DNA from 3 places in the Chryseobacterium sp. CS3K3.1 genome. Region 2 is predicted to be linked to each of the others. Evidence: riboswitches for the same ligand, from Rfam matches in the RefSeq annotation. Region 2 holds a riboswitch; each other region holds the start of a gene.
What was found. Region 2 has a riboswitch for S-adenosylmethionine ahead of AC5YGI_RS09245 (TonB-dependent receptor plug domain-containing protein). Riboswitches for the same ligand answer to the same signal wherever they lie in the genome.

Region 1 (5,137 bases), on a different contig from region 2:
TTCATTGAAATTTCTTGGCGCTTCAAAATTGGGATCACCTTTCAGCCATTTTCCGATATTATAATGATAAAACTGTTTGTTCCAGAGAAGCCCGGCAAAAGCCTGTCTCTGTACATTTCTCTCATCTTCGTTAACGGTATCACTCTGAATCTCCTGATAAAATTCTTCAGCTTCAGCCTGCCGGGTATTGAAAATTTCATCAAAGTTTTCAAAAGGCTCATCGGCTTCATCCGGGCACAATCTGAATTCAAAAACCTTTGATTCTCCGGCTCCGATAAGCTCATCAATCAGAAAAGAAGCCTTTGTTCCTCTTTTTTCGGGATTTACCGTATCCGTTTGATGGATAATATAATTATTAATTCCGTCTTTGAAATAAGTGTTTTCAACTGCAGGAGCTCCGTAAAGCTTAGAAGTATTGGTTTCATTATCACAAAATACACTTTGTGCATTTGAATTTCTGGAATACAGCTTCTTTATCGAAATACTGTCGTGGGCAATATTGATACTTCCGTCATGAGAAACATTAAGTTCTGCCTTATAGGTGTTGTATCCCCATTTCCAGTTATTTCTGAACCATGCTGTAGGTGCCACCACGATAGGTGCCTCATGCTGGCTTCGGTTACAGACTGTCACCCTGGCCAGAATATCATTGTGATCGGCTTTACAATATTCTATGAAAATATCAAAATATTCATCATTATCAAAAATCCCGGTGTCGAAAAGCTCATACTCAGGTTCCTTTTTGCTGCGTTTTCCATTTTCAGCAAGAATGTCATCATAAGGAAACTCATTGATCGGGTATTTATACACCATTTTCATATAGCTATGGGTAGGCGTATTATCCAGGTAATAAAAGATTTCTTTGATGTCTTCCCCATGGTTTCCCTGAGGATTGCTCAGGCCAAAGAACCGTTCTTTTACCATTTTATCTTTCTTGTTCCAGAATGAAAAAGCAAAACATAAAAGTTGCTTTACATCGGAAATTCCGGCAATGCCTTCTTCACCCCAGCGGTAGGCATAGCTTTCGGCATTATTATGATTGGTGAAATTCCAGGCATTCCCGTTCGGGCTATAATCTTCACGTACATTTCCCCACTGCCGGTTGCTTACATAAGGTCCCCAGTTTTTCCATTTGGTATCTTGTAATCTATCTTTTTCGGCGGTCATATGGCATCATTTTTCAATACGAAGTTAGTTTTTTTGAGAAGTAATTCCAATTTTTTTCATCTGAACAATTATTAATATGGTCTTGGAATACTTGTATTTAAGGGCTTTTTTAAATATTAAAATAATTTTTTTTTGAAATTAAAAGAAAAGAACTACCTTTGCACCATTCGTTCATTCAAATATTGAAAATGTTATCAAGAAAGGTTGAGGGATTAGACCCTATGAAACCTTAGCAACCCTTTGCGCAAGCAAAGAAGGTGCTACGTTCTACCAAATAATTTTGGACAGATAACTCACTGAAGTTCTTTTTCAGCCATTTCCTGTGGCATTTTCAATTGTATTAAAATTTAATAGAATTGAAAACAGAACTAAACTATATTAATCTTTCTTATCAAACTCATTCCCAAAAGGAATACCATATCCCGTTGAGCTATCAGCTCTTTGGGAAAGATCTGTTTACAGCCCCTGTTATCTTAATCAACCATGCTCTCACCGGAAACTCAAATGTATCCGGAGAAAAAGGCTGGTGGAAACAGCTGGTAGGGAAAAATCAGATTGTTGATACTGATCGATATACTGTTCTATGTTTTAATATACCCGGAAACGGATACGACGATTTTTTAATTGAAGATTATGAAGACTTTACTCCTTCAGATATCGCTGCGATATTTCTGAAAGGGCTTGAAGTTTTACAGATCAAAAATTTATATGCCATTATAGGAGGCTCTCTGGGAGGAGGGATTGCCTGGGAAATGCTTGCCCAGCAGCCTGATCTTGCTGAGATTTTTATTCCTATTGCCTGCGATTACAGAACGCACGACTGGCTTCATGCACAGTGTCTGGTTCAGAAATTTTTATTAAATGATAAGGAAGAACCATTACAGAAAGCAAGAATTCATGCCATGTTGTGCTACAGAACACCGCAGTCGCTCAATGACAGATTTCAAAACCAATATAACCAGGACAAACAACGCCTGGAATCAGAAGACTGGCTGGTTTATCATGGTAATGCACTAAACGAAAGATTTAGTTTGAAAGCGTACAAATTGATGAATCATCTCTTAATGAATATAAATGCTGCTGATACAGCACTGGAGAACATTCAGGCACGAATGCACATGATCTCCGTAGATACAGATTTATTTTTCCCGGCTTCTGAAATCCGAATGTGTTTTGAAAACTTAAAAGAGAAAAATAAAGATGTTTCTTATCACGAGATCCAATCTATACACGGGCATGATGCCTTCCTAATGGAATATCAACAATTAAATAATATCATTAAAAACATTTTATAGAAGTAATGAAAAATGCTAACGAAATAAAATTTTTGAAGAACAGATCAATCGTCAAATTTGAAGGAGAAGATTTCCTGGGAGAAATCGGGATTGACGGACGAATTTTTAAAGCGCTTACTTTGGCGCGTATCAGTGTAGGAGTAATCTCTCAGCAGGCCATAGAAAACGGAATTTCTATTCTGGTTCATGAAAATGATGCAGAAAAAGCAGTTGCCTGTCTTATTGATGAATTTGAGGCAGAAAGAAAATCAGGAAAAGTTTCTCAGATTTATAGTATCAATAATGTTTCTGTGATTGGTTTTGTAGCAGAAGATTTCAATAAAGTTTTTGCTGAGCTGGCAAGAAATAATGTTTTCCCGTTACTTTTAAATCAGGTGGCAGGAGAAAACAGAGTCAATATCGTAGTGACCTCTTCGCAGGATGAAAAAACAAGAAATATCATAGAATCTGAAATTTTCAAAAAGCCGAAGACCGTTCATCTGGCCATTATTGGTCACGGAAACGTAGGGAAAACCTTGATAGAACAGGTACTTGAATCTGCAGAAGAAATTAAAAAACGTAAAAAAATAGACCTTAAAGTAGTTGCAGTAGCCAACTCAAAGAAAATTGCCTTCAACAAAAAAGGGTTTGATGCCAATTGGGGAGATGAGGTTTTAACAGCAGAAAGACCGTCAAATGTTGAAGAACTGATTAATTTCTCCAACGAGAATCAACTGGAAAATCTGATCGTTGTGGATAACACAGCAAGCAAAGATTTTGTTAAAAACTATCATGCCCTGGCAGAAAACGGTTTCGATCTGGTTTCTTCCAACAAGATTTTCAATACCCTTCCGATAGAAGAATACAGAAAACTAAGATATACGTTGAATAAAAATAACAGACGTTACCTGTATGAAACCAATGTTGGGGCTGGATTACCTTTAATTGATACCATCAAATTACTGCACCTTTCAGGAGAAAATATCACAAGAATCAAAGGCGTATTCTCAGGAACATTGAGTTATGTGTTCAATAATTTTTCTTTGAGAGACGATAAATTTTCAACCATCATCAACGAAGCTTTGGAAAAAGGATACACAGAACCGGATCCGAGAGAAGATTTATCAGGAAATGACGTAGCAAGAAAATTATTGATCCTGGCGAGAGAATTAGACTTAATCAACGAGTTCGGAGATATCAATATCCAAAATCTTGTTCCTGAAAGTTTGCTTGAAGTTTCAAAATCAGAATTCCTTTCAAGACTGGAAGAACTTGATGAAGAATATCAGAAAATAAAAGAAAATCAGGAGCCCGGACATGTATTAAGATATGTGGGAGATCTACACGGAGATTTACAGAAAGATAAAGGTGAACTGGATGTAAAACTGGTTTCTGTTCCTGCAACTTCAGCATTGGGACAACTGAAAGGTTCAGACTCCATCTTTGAAATCTACACAGAAAGCTATGGCGAAAATCCAATCGTGATTATGGGGGCCGGAGCCGGAGCAAAGGTAACAGCAAGAGGAGTATTCGGGGATATTCTAAGAGTAAGTGAAACAAAATAATATTTAATGTAACAATCTAATAATGTACCAGTTTACCAATAATTGGTGTCGTTATTCTGAGCAAAGCGAAGATTTTAATTGGTACATTGTTAGACTGCTATATTGGTAAATTAATTAAAACTATATGGAAAATTTTGAAACATCAGCAATAAGAACCCAGACGGAAAGATCTCAGTTTGATGAGCACTCTACACCATTATATCTTACCTCCAGCTTTATATTTCAGGATGCAGAGGATATGAGAGCAAGCTTTGCAGAAGAAAAGTCTAAGAATTTATACAGCCGTTTCTCTAATCCAAACGTAACCGAGTTTACAGATAAGATTGCTAAAATGGAAGGTGCAGAAGCAGGATATGCCTTTGCAACAGGAATGGCAGCCATCTATTCTACATTTGCGGCGTTATTGAATGCTGGTGATCATATCGTAAGCTGCCAGTCGGTTTTCGGGTCGACACACACTTTGTTTACCAAATATTTCCCGAAATGGAATATTGAAACTTCTTATTTCAAGGCAGAAGATGCAGCAAATGTGGAGCAATACATCAAACCTAATACAAAGATCTTATACCTTGAAACTCCTACCAATCCCGCTATTGAAATTCTGGATCTGGAGTTTTTCGGACAAATTGCAAAAAAGCATAACCTTATTTTCATTGTAGATAACTGTTTTGCAACACCTTATCTTCAGCAGCCTATCAAATATGGTGCAGATATTGTTGTACATTCAGCAACGAAACTAATTGACGGGCAGGGAAGAGTTTTAGGAGGAATAGCAGTAGGAAAAGAAGATCTGATCAGAGAAATTTATCTTTTCGCAAGAAATACAGGACCTGCATTATCTCCTTTCAACGCGTGGGTATTATCAAAAAGTCTGGAAACATTGGCAATTCGTGTAGAAAAGCACTGTGAGAATGCCTTGAAGGTAGCGGAGTTTTTAGAAAGCCATCCTAATGTAGAATTGGTAAAATATCCATTCCTGAAATCCCATCCAAGCTATGAAGTAGCCAAAAAGCAGATGAAGCTCGGGGGAAATATCGTAGCCTTTGAAATAAAAGGAGGAATAGAAGGAGGAAGAAACTTTTTAGATAAGATACAAATGTGTTCATTGTCCGCCAACTTAGGTGATACAAG
Region 2 (5,137 bases):
GCTACAGGACGTTCACCTCTGGTAAGACTCTGGAATATTGATCCGGATGGTGATGGCTATGGAAATGTTGCAGCCAACAACCCTTACTTTAATCAGGTTCCGAAACATTCATACAATGTATTTAACGATTTTAACCATACCAGCCTTTCAACGCAATATTACGTTGAAAGATGTCTTGAGCAATGGCTGACTGAATATCACATAGACGGTTTCCGCTGGGATTTAACCAAAGGATTTACGCAAAGCTGTTCCGAAAATGATGAAGCCTGTACCAATGCCTATCAGCAGGACAGAGTAGACATCATGAAACATTATGCAGACAGACAATGGGCTATTGATCCGAATTCTTACATGATCTTCGAACACCTTGGAACTGATGCAGAAGAACAGCAATGGGCGAATTACAGAATAGCAGAAGGAAAAGGTGTTATGCTTTGGAATAAACAGACAGATCCTTACAATCAGAATACGATGGGATATAAGGAAAACAGCAATTACGACCGAATGAACCACAGTCTTCACGGATTTACCAATATGAGTGGCGTAGGGTACGGAGAAAGCCACGATGAAGAAAGGCTTATGTTTAAAAACCTTGCATATGGTGCAGTGAACGGAAACTATGATGTAAAAAACCTGAATACCGCTCTTGAAAGAATGAAAACTTTCGGGGCAACGTTCTTTACTATTCCTGGTCCGAAAATGATCTGGCAGTTTGGAGAATTAGGATATGAATTCAGCATCAACAGATGTGCAAACGGTACGATAGACAGCGGATGCAGAACCGATGAGAAACCTGTTGCATTTACGCTGGGATATGATACTGATGTGAATAGAAAAGCAGTCTACGATACATGGGCTAAAATCATCAATATCAGAAATACCTATCCGGTTTTTAAATCTAAAACCTATACTATAGAATCCAACAATCTTACGAACGATCCCAATGGCCTGATCACAAGAATTTATGTGTATGATGCCTCTATTACCACAGGAATAAAGAATGTTGTCGTATTGGCCAATTACACGACTTCTACACAGAATGTAGTGCCTTATTTCCCTTACACAGGTCAATGGCAGAATCTGATGGACAACAGTATTTCGAATATAGTTTCCACAACGGCTCCGATCACTTTACAGCCCGGAGAATTCAGAATCTTTGGAAATTATGCAGGTGCGTTGTCTACTGTAGATACCAATGCAGCCAATAAACTATCCCTTCAGATTGCAGATAATCCTGTCCGAAATGGAATCGCCAAACTGGTTTTCAATAAAGCAAAAAATGGGGAAATTTCAATTTTTGATATGACTGGCAAAAGAATGGATTCTTTCAAACTGGATAAAGAAAATGGCATCTATGAAGCGACAGTCAGTTATCCGGCAGGAACTTATCTGGTACAGTTGAAATCAGACACAGGAATAGCCATTCAAAAGATGATTATTAAATAAAAACAAAAGATTTAGTTGGTTAGACTTATAAAAAATATTGAATATCTTAAAAACCATTAAGAAGGTTAAGAAATAAAGTATAGTTAAGGTTAATCATTCTGATTTTTAAGCTTCTTTTACTCCTCTTAAACTCTTATTAAATCTTAATGGTTCAAAAATAAAAAGTTTAAACAAGTTCATACAAAATAAAAGGCAAATTTGCAGATCAGCAGATTTGCCTTTTTTTGTAAGTTCAGAAAAATAGTCTACTTTTGCAGTAGATTTATCAAGAAAGGTGGAGGGATTTGGCCCGGTGAAACCTTAGCAACCTGCACAATTCCAGCGTGTAAAGGTGCTAATTCCAACCCTTTGGGAGAGATAATTGAAGTCAATACTCTATATGAATTCCATTTCTTGAAGTCTTGTGTATCTGCGGAAAGATCCGTCAGATTGGTAGTATTAATTGGCAAGAACAAAAATGAAAAAATTAAGCACAGCTGTACTATTGCTTGGAGCAATTCTGGTAGCTGCTCAGGAAAGTGAGGAAAAAGGAAAACAGATCGAAGATATCATCATCGTCGGAAACCGTAATGTTAAAAGAACAAAACTGGAGACGCCGGTTCCTGTAGATGTTATCAATATCGATAAAATCCAGAGAAGCGCTCCGCAAATGACCGCTCAGGATCTCCTTAATTACGTGATTCCGTCGTTTAATGCGGTGAGGCAGTCTGCTTCTGATGGCACAGAGCATATTGATCCTGTAACATTAAGAGGAATGGGCCCCGATCAGGTTCTCGTACTGCTTAACGGAAAAAGAAGACATACAACCTCATTGGTCAATTATCAGAATACCGTAGGAAATGGTTCTGTAGGAACAGATTTGAGTACCATTCCCGTAATTGCTATTGACAGAATAGAAGTGTTACGAGACGGAGCTGCTGCACAATATGGATCTGATGCTATTGCCGGAGTGATCAACATTATTCTTAAGAAAAATGCCGGAGCTTCAGCAAGTCTTACTTACGGATTAAGCGGAAGAAATGATGGAGATACTTACCAGGCAGGAGTCAACTATGGTGCTTCATTAGGAAAAAAAGACGGTTATATCAATCTATCCCTGCAATTAAGCCACAGAGGAAAAACCACAAGAACTCAAAACCACGATCTGGATATTTTCGGAGATAATTTTGCGTATGAATTTGCAGGTGACGCTGAAGCTGTAAAAGCAGCCAGAGCTGCGGATGATGCCGAAATTGAAAAAAGAGGGTTGACCCGTGATGATTTTAATTTTCAGATCGGAGATGCCCAGATCAGACAGGGACAGTTGTTTTTCAATTCAGAATACCCTTTTAATGATCATTTTAAACTCTATTCTTTCGGAGGTTTCAGTATTAAAGAAGGAGAAGGTTTTGGTTTCAGAAGACTGCCAAGCGAAAAGTCTAATGTGGTTTCATCCATTTATCCGAACGGTTTTCAGGCGGTTCTTGGGTCTCAGGTATATGATGTTTCCTATGCTGTAGGTGCAAAATATAATGTTAACAACTGGCTATTTGACCTGAGTAATACGTTCGGGAGCAATACCTTCAATTATAAGGTAAGCAACACCAATAATGCTTCTCTGGGTGCAAAATCACCCACAAGTTTTTATGCAGGTGCCCATAGTTTTCTGCAGAATACCATTAATCTTGATGTTTCCAAAAATATAAACCGTTTCAATATTGCGTTCGGTGGTGAGTTCAGGTTTGAACAATACCAGATCAAAGCTGGTGATGAAGCTTCTTATACCCAATATGATATCAGTGGAAATGTGGCCACTGAAGGATCTACAGTACTTGGAGCAGGCGGATCTCAATCCTTTATCGGATTTTCTCCCAACAATGCCTTGAAGAAAGACAGACATTCCACCGCAGTATATGCAGATGTTTCCTATGATTTGGATAAAAAACTGAATATTGATGCTGCTGCCAGGTTTGAAAATTATTCAGATTTCGGAAATACCTTGAATGGAAAACTAGCTGTACGGTATGAGTTTGTAAAAAACTATGCAGTAAGAGCCGCTGTTGGGACAGGATTCAGAGCACCATCATTGCAACAGCAATATTTTAATAATTCCTATGCGGATATTTCTACTTCCGGTTCAAAGATTGTTACCAAAGGAATATTCAGCAACGATAGCGAAGCTGCCAGAATTCTTGGATTTGATAAACTTAAACAGGAAACTTCTGGCAATGCAAGTGCCGGATTGACGTTAAAACCATTAAAAGGACTGTTCATTACAATAGATGGCTATTTTATTAAAGTAAAAGACAGAATAGTTATTACAGGTAATATTACAGATCCAAGACTATCAAATCCTGCTGTAGTTGGGCATGGAAATGAGGTAGAAAGCGGAAGATTCTTCGCTAATGCTATTGATACAGAAACGAAAGGTGTGGATGTAGTGGTTTCCTATGACTGGATTCTTGGGAACGGAAAATTAAATATGAATCTTGCCGGAAACTATACGGAAACAAAAATCACAGATTTTCATTTTCCTGAAAACTTAGGAACGCCTCAGGATCAGTTTTTTGGTCCCGATCAGATCAATATCATTGAAACACTGTCTCCAAAAACAAAAGCTTCATTAGGATTAAATTATGGAATCGGAAAATTCAGTTTTCTCGTAAGAAATACCTATTTTGGTAAGGTAATAAGAGATGGTTATCCGTTTGGAGACGTGCAGGAATTCTCACCAAAAGTAGTGACAGACATCAGCGTAGGGTATGATATCAGCAAAAGTATCAATTTTACAGTAGGAGCCAACAATATATTTGATGTCTTTCCGGACCGCCAGATTTATAAAAATTCATATTATGGAGTATTCAAATATGCGCCTGTACAGATGGGAACGCTGGGGAATTATTTCTTCGGAAGGCTTAATTTTAATTTTTAATCATTAAATGAGTACTGCCTCACATCAGATTGGCTGGAAAACAGCCGCAGCCATTGTCGTTTCCAATATGATCGGAACAGGGATTTTTACCACCCTGGGATTTCAGCTTTCCGATATTACCAATACCTACAGTATTTTCCTGCTATGGAGCATCGGAGGGGTTCTCGCTTTGTTCGGGGCATTTTGCTACGCAGAATTGGGCTCCCATTTTAAAGGGAACGGAGGCGATTTTATTTATCTTAAAGAAACCTATCATCCGATTTTCGGATATCTCATAAGCTGGATTTCGCTCATCATAGGATTTTCCTCTCCCGTAGCGCTGGCAGCATTGGCTATGTCGAAATATCTTTCTGTATTTGAGTATTCTTTTGGAAACGGATTTGCCATAGCCGCGATATTCCTGGTAGCAATTGCCTTATCATTCAGCCTGAAAACATCCAGCAGGTTTCACAACTTTTTTACCTTCATTAAGATCGCTTTTATTATTGTACTGGTTATTCTTGGAGTAGGAATTTCAAATTCACCCCAGATCGGTAACAGCCTTAATTTCAGTGACAGCTGGCAGAATGAGATCATGCTTCCTGCCTTTGCTACCTCTCTGGTATTTGTTACCTATTCCTACACAGGCTGGAATTCAGCTTCCTATATTGCCGGAGAAATAAAGGATGTGCAGAAAAATCTTCCGAAATCCTTGATTATAGGAACTGTTTTTGTGACGGTAAGCTATATTCTGGTGAATTATATTATGCTGAAACATGCTCCTGTAAATCAGCTGGCAGG
Region 3 (5,137 bases), on a different contig from region 2:
TGGCTTGGCAGGCACATTTTGTTACTAATATGTTCATTCGTCCTTCTCACTATGAGCTTGAAAACTTTGGCGAGCCGGATTTCACAGTAATCAACGGATCAAAAACTACCAACCCGAACTGGGAAGCTCAGGGATTAAATTCTGAAAACTTCATCATGTTCAACCTTACTGAAAAACTACAGATCATCGGAGGTACATGGTATGGAGGTGAGATGAAGAAAGGGATGTTCGCTATGATGAACTACTATCTTCCATTAAAAGGGATGGCTTCAATGCACTGTTCTGCAAACGTAGGAGAAAAAGGGGATGTAGCTTTATTCTTTGGTCTTTCAGGAACTGGTAAAACAACTTTATCAGCCGATCCTAAGAGATACCTTATCGGTGACGACGAGCACGGATGGGATAATAACGGAGTATTCAACTATGAAGGCGGATGCTACGCTAAAGTTATCGACTTATCCGCCGAAAAAGAACCGGATATCTTCGCTGCTATCAAGAGAGATGCTCTTCTTGAAAACGTTGTTGTGAACAATGGAGTAGCAGATTATACCGACGGATCTATCACTGAGAACACCAGAGTTTCTTATCCAATCTATCATATCAATAAAATTGTATTGCCTTCTAAAGCAGGTCATGCCAAAAAGATTGTTTACCTTTCAGCAGATGCATTCGGAGTACTTCCTCCGGTTTCTATCCTGAATGAAGATCAGGCTCAATACCACTTCCTTTGCGGTTATACATCAAAATTAGCAGGAACTGAAAGAGGAATTACAGAGCCACAACCATCTTTCTCACCTGCATTTGGTGAAGCGTTCCTTACCTTACACCCAACAATGTATTCTAAAACATTAATTGGTAAAATGAAGGAGCACGGAGCTAAAGCTTATCTGGTGAACACAGGTTGGAATGGTACCGGAAAGAGAATTTCTCTGAAAGATACCAGAGCAATCATTGATGCCATCATTGACGGTTCTATTGATAATGCTCCTAAAACTCAGGTTCCGATCATGAACCTTGAAATTCCTACTGAATTGCCAAATGTTTCTACAGGTATTTTAGATCCTAGAGATACTTATGAAAGTGCTTCAGAATGGGAAGAAAAAGCAAAAGATCTTGCTTCAAGATATATCAAGAATTTTGAGCAGTACTGTGATACTGAAGAAGGTAAGAAGTTAGTTGCTTCAGGACCTCAATTGCAGGAACAAACTATTTAATACTTACCAATCAACAAACAAAACGCCTCATCAATGATGAGGCGTTTTTTATTCATATTTTTTACAGTTTTCAATCAACTCATTCTGTTCATCCAGTTTTAGAACTGTTAATTTGATTGATTCTTCAGTTAGAGATTTTATGATGATAAAGTGCTTTGAAGAAAAATAAGACTCTTCATCTAACATCTTATCTAAATACTTTGGAGTTGTGAAGGTCATCCAATATTTTGCTTTATCAGAAAATGTAATGGTTACTTCTATGGCATCAGATTCAATATTTTCTATTGTATCATCTATGTTAATCGAAATTATTTCCGGTTCATTATTTAAACTAAAATAAAATTTCGAATACCATCTCAGCCTTCCTTCATTATTTTGAATCCTTACATTTGCATCATTTATTTCTTTAATAATATAGGATTCTCTTTTTGTTAATTGACCGGAATAGACCCCAACATCTTTACAGTAAATTTTATCATTTATTTTCATAAATTTATCGATAACTAGCTGCGGGAAATTACTAGAATTATTTTAAACTTAATAAAGCCAATCTATACCCATCCATCCCAAAACCAGATAAAACCGCATCCGTATTGGCTGCCGTTACAGACTTCTGCCTGAATTCTTCTCTTTTGTAGATATTACTGATATGAACTTCAACCTTTGGTTTTCTGATGTTTTTCAAACAGTCAGCTATTGCATAAGAATAATGGGTAAAAGCTCCCGCATTAATCACAACGGCATCAAAGTCATCTTCCTGAAGCTTGTTGATAAGCTCTCCTTCAATATTTGACTGATAATATTTTAATTCATGAGATTGAAACTCGGATTTTAAAATTTCCAAATAATTTTCCATAGAAACATTTCCATAGATTTCAGGTTCTCTTGTGCCCAACAGATTGAGGTTAGGGCCATTGATGATTAAAACTTTCATTCTATAAAATTAAAAAGTTTTTTTAATTAATTACATAAAAATTAAGTGATGCTGAATTTTTATTCCATTGAATTATTGATAATGATATTTGTCATGTGTGAAAAAATGATAACAGTCGCAACTCCTTATTGTTATGGCTTTTATTAAAATTTTATGTTAATTGTTAAAATATTATCATGAAAAAAATATAAGTCTACTTGTTTTGTAGACTAAAAGTTTTTAGCTTTGCAACCATATTTCGATCGGCTTATAAAGAAAGATGGAGGGAACTGACCCTGTGAAGTCTTGACAACCTACCCGTGGGCAAGGTGTTACATTCAGCCTTTTAAGGAAAAATAAGCATTTGGTTTATCGTATTTATCGATGCCCTTTGCTGACTTTTCTGCAAAGGGCAAAATTTTAATATATGGTAAATAAAATTGATTATGATTAGTAAAAAATTATTTAGTGCCCAAGTATGGATTCCTCCGGTTGCTGCTTTCTTTCTGGGAGTCACCAGTGTAAATGCACAGAATTCCAGACTGAAAAAAGATAGTCTTCATGAAAAGGAGCTTGATGAAGTAGTTGTGGTAGCTTACGGAAAAGCAAAAAGAAACAGCTATACCGGTTCTGTAGCCACCATTTCCAGTGATAAAATCAATAACAGACCTGTCACCAATATTACCAAAGCATTGGAAGGGCAGGTTGCAGGGATTCAGACTACCAGTGCCTCAGGGCAGCCGGGTGCGGTTTCTACTATCAGAATCAGAGGAATCGGTTCCATCAGTGCTTCCAGTGATCCTTTATATGTAGTGGATGGAATTCCTTTTGACGGAAATATTAACTCTATCAGCCCAAGTGATATTGAATCCATCAGTGTTTTGAAAGATGCTACAGCAAGTGCTCTGTATGGTTCAAGAGGGGCAAACGGGATCATCATCATTACTACAAAATCAGGTAAAAAAGGAGAAGCAAAAGTTAATTTTAATATCAGCCAGGGATTCTCAGGAAGAGCTGTCAAAGATTATGAACAGGTAAACACAGATCAGTACTTTCAATTATATTGGGAAGCGTTGAGAAACGGATATCAGTCCGGTAAAGTTTCTTCCCAGCAGGCTGCTCAGATGGCAACAGATAATCTTGTTTCTACTCTTGGAATTAACCCATATGGAACTGCTTATCCAAAACCGGTGGGAACAGATGGGAAATTATTGCCTGGTGCTTCACCACTCTGGAATGATGACTGGAGAGATATTCTACAGAGAGTAGCATCAAGAAACCAGGTGGATCTTGATATCAGCGGAGGAAGTGAGAAAAGTAATTACTTCTTTTCCCTTGGTTATCTGGACGACAAAGGTATGGCCATTGAATCCGGTTTTAAAAGATATAATACCAGACTGAAAATTAATTCCGAAGTTAAAAAATGGCTGAATGTTGGAGTCAACTTAAGCTATACGAACAGTATTCAGCAGGCGCCTACTTCTTCGGATTCAAAAGCGAGCAATATCATCAATGCCGCAAGATTCATTCCTTCATTCTATCCTTATTATGAAAGAAATGCTGACGGCACTTATGTTTTGGATGCTGATGGAAATCCTATTTATGATTTTGGAAAATACAGGCCCACAAATGCACTTCAAAATCAGAATGCTGCTGCAACGTTGCCTTTAGATAAAAACGAAAATAAAGAAGATAACTTTTCAGGAAAAGGATTCATGGAATTCACCTTCTTGCCGGAGTTAAAATTCAAGACAAGCTTCTCTGTTGATCTGGTGAATTATAACGGACATTATTATTCAAATCCATTACTTGGGCAAGGAGCGGAAATTGGAGGTTCAGTGACGAAAACGAATACCAGAACACTTTCCTATACGACCAGCAATATTCTGACGTACGATAAAAAGTTTGGAAAGCATCACGTTAATGCACTGGCAGGACACGAATTCTACAAATACGATTATCAGACGATTTCAGGAACGAGAAGTCAGTTTTCACTGCCTTATTACTATGAGCCGGATGCTGCTTCTCTGCTGGGAAGTTTCAGTGGAAACAGTAATAAATTAAGCTTATTGAGTTTCCTTGGAAAAGTAGAGTATGACTACAATAATACTTACTTCTTATCTGCATCGGGAAGAGCGGACAGTTCTTCAAGATTTGCGAAAGATAACAGATGGGGCAGATTCTGGTCAGTGGGAGGTTCATGGAAGATTTCGAATGAGGAATTTATTAAAAGCCTGAATGTTTTCAATCAGTTGACATTGCGTGCCAGTTACGGAGGACAAGGAAATGATAAATTACTTAGACCTAACGGACAGCCGCTTTATTATGCTTATCAGGAGCTGTACAGATTTATCAGCCTTGGCGGAGAACCGGGAACAACATTGGAGAAAACGTCTACCAATAATGTAAAATGGGAAACCAACCTTAACTTAAATGTGGGATTGGAATTCGCTATTTTGAATAACAGAGTTAAAGGAAATATTGAATATTTCAAAAGAAAAAGCCAGGATCTTCTGTTTAATATGCCAGTGGCCCCATCATTGGGAATCAGTGATTATCCTGCTAATATCGGAACGATTCAGAATACAGGATTTGAATTTTCATTATTTACAACACCGGTTAAGAATGATAATTTCCAGTGGAATGTAGATGTGAACTTAAGTACTTTAAACAATAAAGTCACAAAATTACCTGGCGGTTCTCTTGTGGTAGGAACCAAGCTGTTAACGGTAGGTGGTTCTGTGTACGATTTCTTTATTCCTGAATGGGTTGGAGTAGATCCAAGCAATGGAAAGCCATTGTGGAAAACAGTTTCTACTGATGCCAGCGGAAACTCAGTGGAAGGAACAACCTCAGAATATTCAAAAGCAACAAAACTATTACAGGGTTCTGCATTGCCTAAACTGACAGGAGGAATCAGTACAAGCATTACCTATAAGAATTTTGACTTTTCAGGATTACTGACATTCAAAATCGGGGGTAAAATTTTAGATACAGATTATACTTCCAT

Region 1: linked by a shared signal. The riboswitch ahead of AC5YGI_RS16755 (alpha/beta fold hydrolase) and the one ahead of AC5YGI_RS09245 (TonB-dependent receptor plug domain-containing protein) in region 2 are both predicted to bind S-adenosylmethionine.
Region 3: linked by a shared signal. The riboswitch ahead of AC5YGI_RS00300 (SusC/RagA family TonB-linked outer membrane protein) and the one ahead of AC5YGI_RS09245 (TonB-dependent receptor plug domain-containing protein) in region 2 are both predicted to bind S-adenosylmethionine.

Annotation. Positions count from the first base shown of each region.
Region 1 is NZ_JCAKRV010000018.1:93,631-98,767, forward strand. It holds gene AC5YGI_RS16750 (MGH1-like glycoside hydrolase domain-containing protein) at 1-1,167, opposite strand, end outside; SAM riboswitch class I at 1,356-1,462, shown strand; gene AC5YGI_RS16755 (alpha/beta fold hydrolase) at 1,524-2,462, shown strand; gene AC5YGI_RS16760 (ACT domain-containing protein) at 2,468-4,006, shown strand; gene AC5YGI_RS16765 (O-succinylhomoserine sulfhydrylase) at 4,131-5,137, shown strand, end outside.
Region 2 is NZ_JCAKRV010000008.1:15,761-20,897, forward strand. It holds gene AC5YGI_RS09240 (alpha-amylase family glycosyl hydrolase) at 1-1,446, shown strand, start outside; SAM riboswitch class I at 1,706-1,810, shown strand; gene AC5YGI_RS09245 (TonB-dependent receptor plug domain-containing protein) at 1,904-4,357, shown strand; gene AC5YGI_RS09250 (APC family permease) at 4,365-5,137, shown strand, end outside.
Region 3 is NZ_JCAKRV010000001.1:67,001-72,137, reverse strand. It holds gene pckA (phosphoenolpyruvate carboxykinase (ATP)) at 1-1,214, shown strand, start outside; gene AC5YGI_RS00310 (hypothetical protein) at 1,263-1,703, opposite strand; gene AC5YGI_RS00305 (type II 3-dehydroquinate dehydratase) at 1,741-2,148, opposite strand; SAM riboswitch class I at 2,393-2,490, shown strand; gene AC5YGI_RS00300 (SusC/RagA family TonB-linked outer membrane protein) at 2,574-5,137, shown strand, end outside.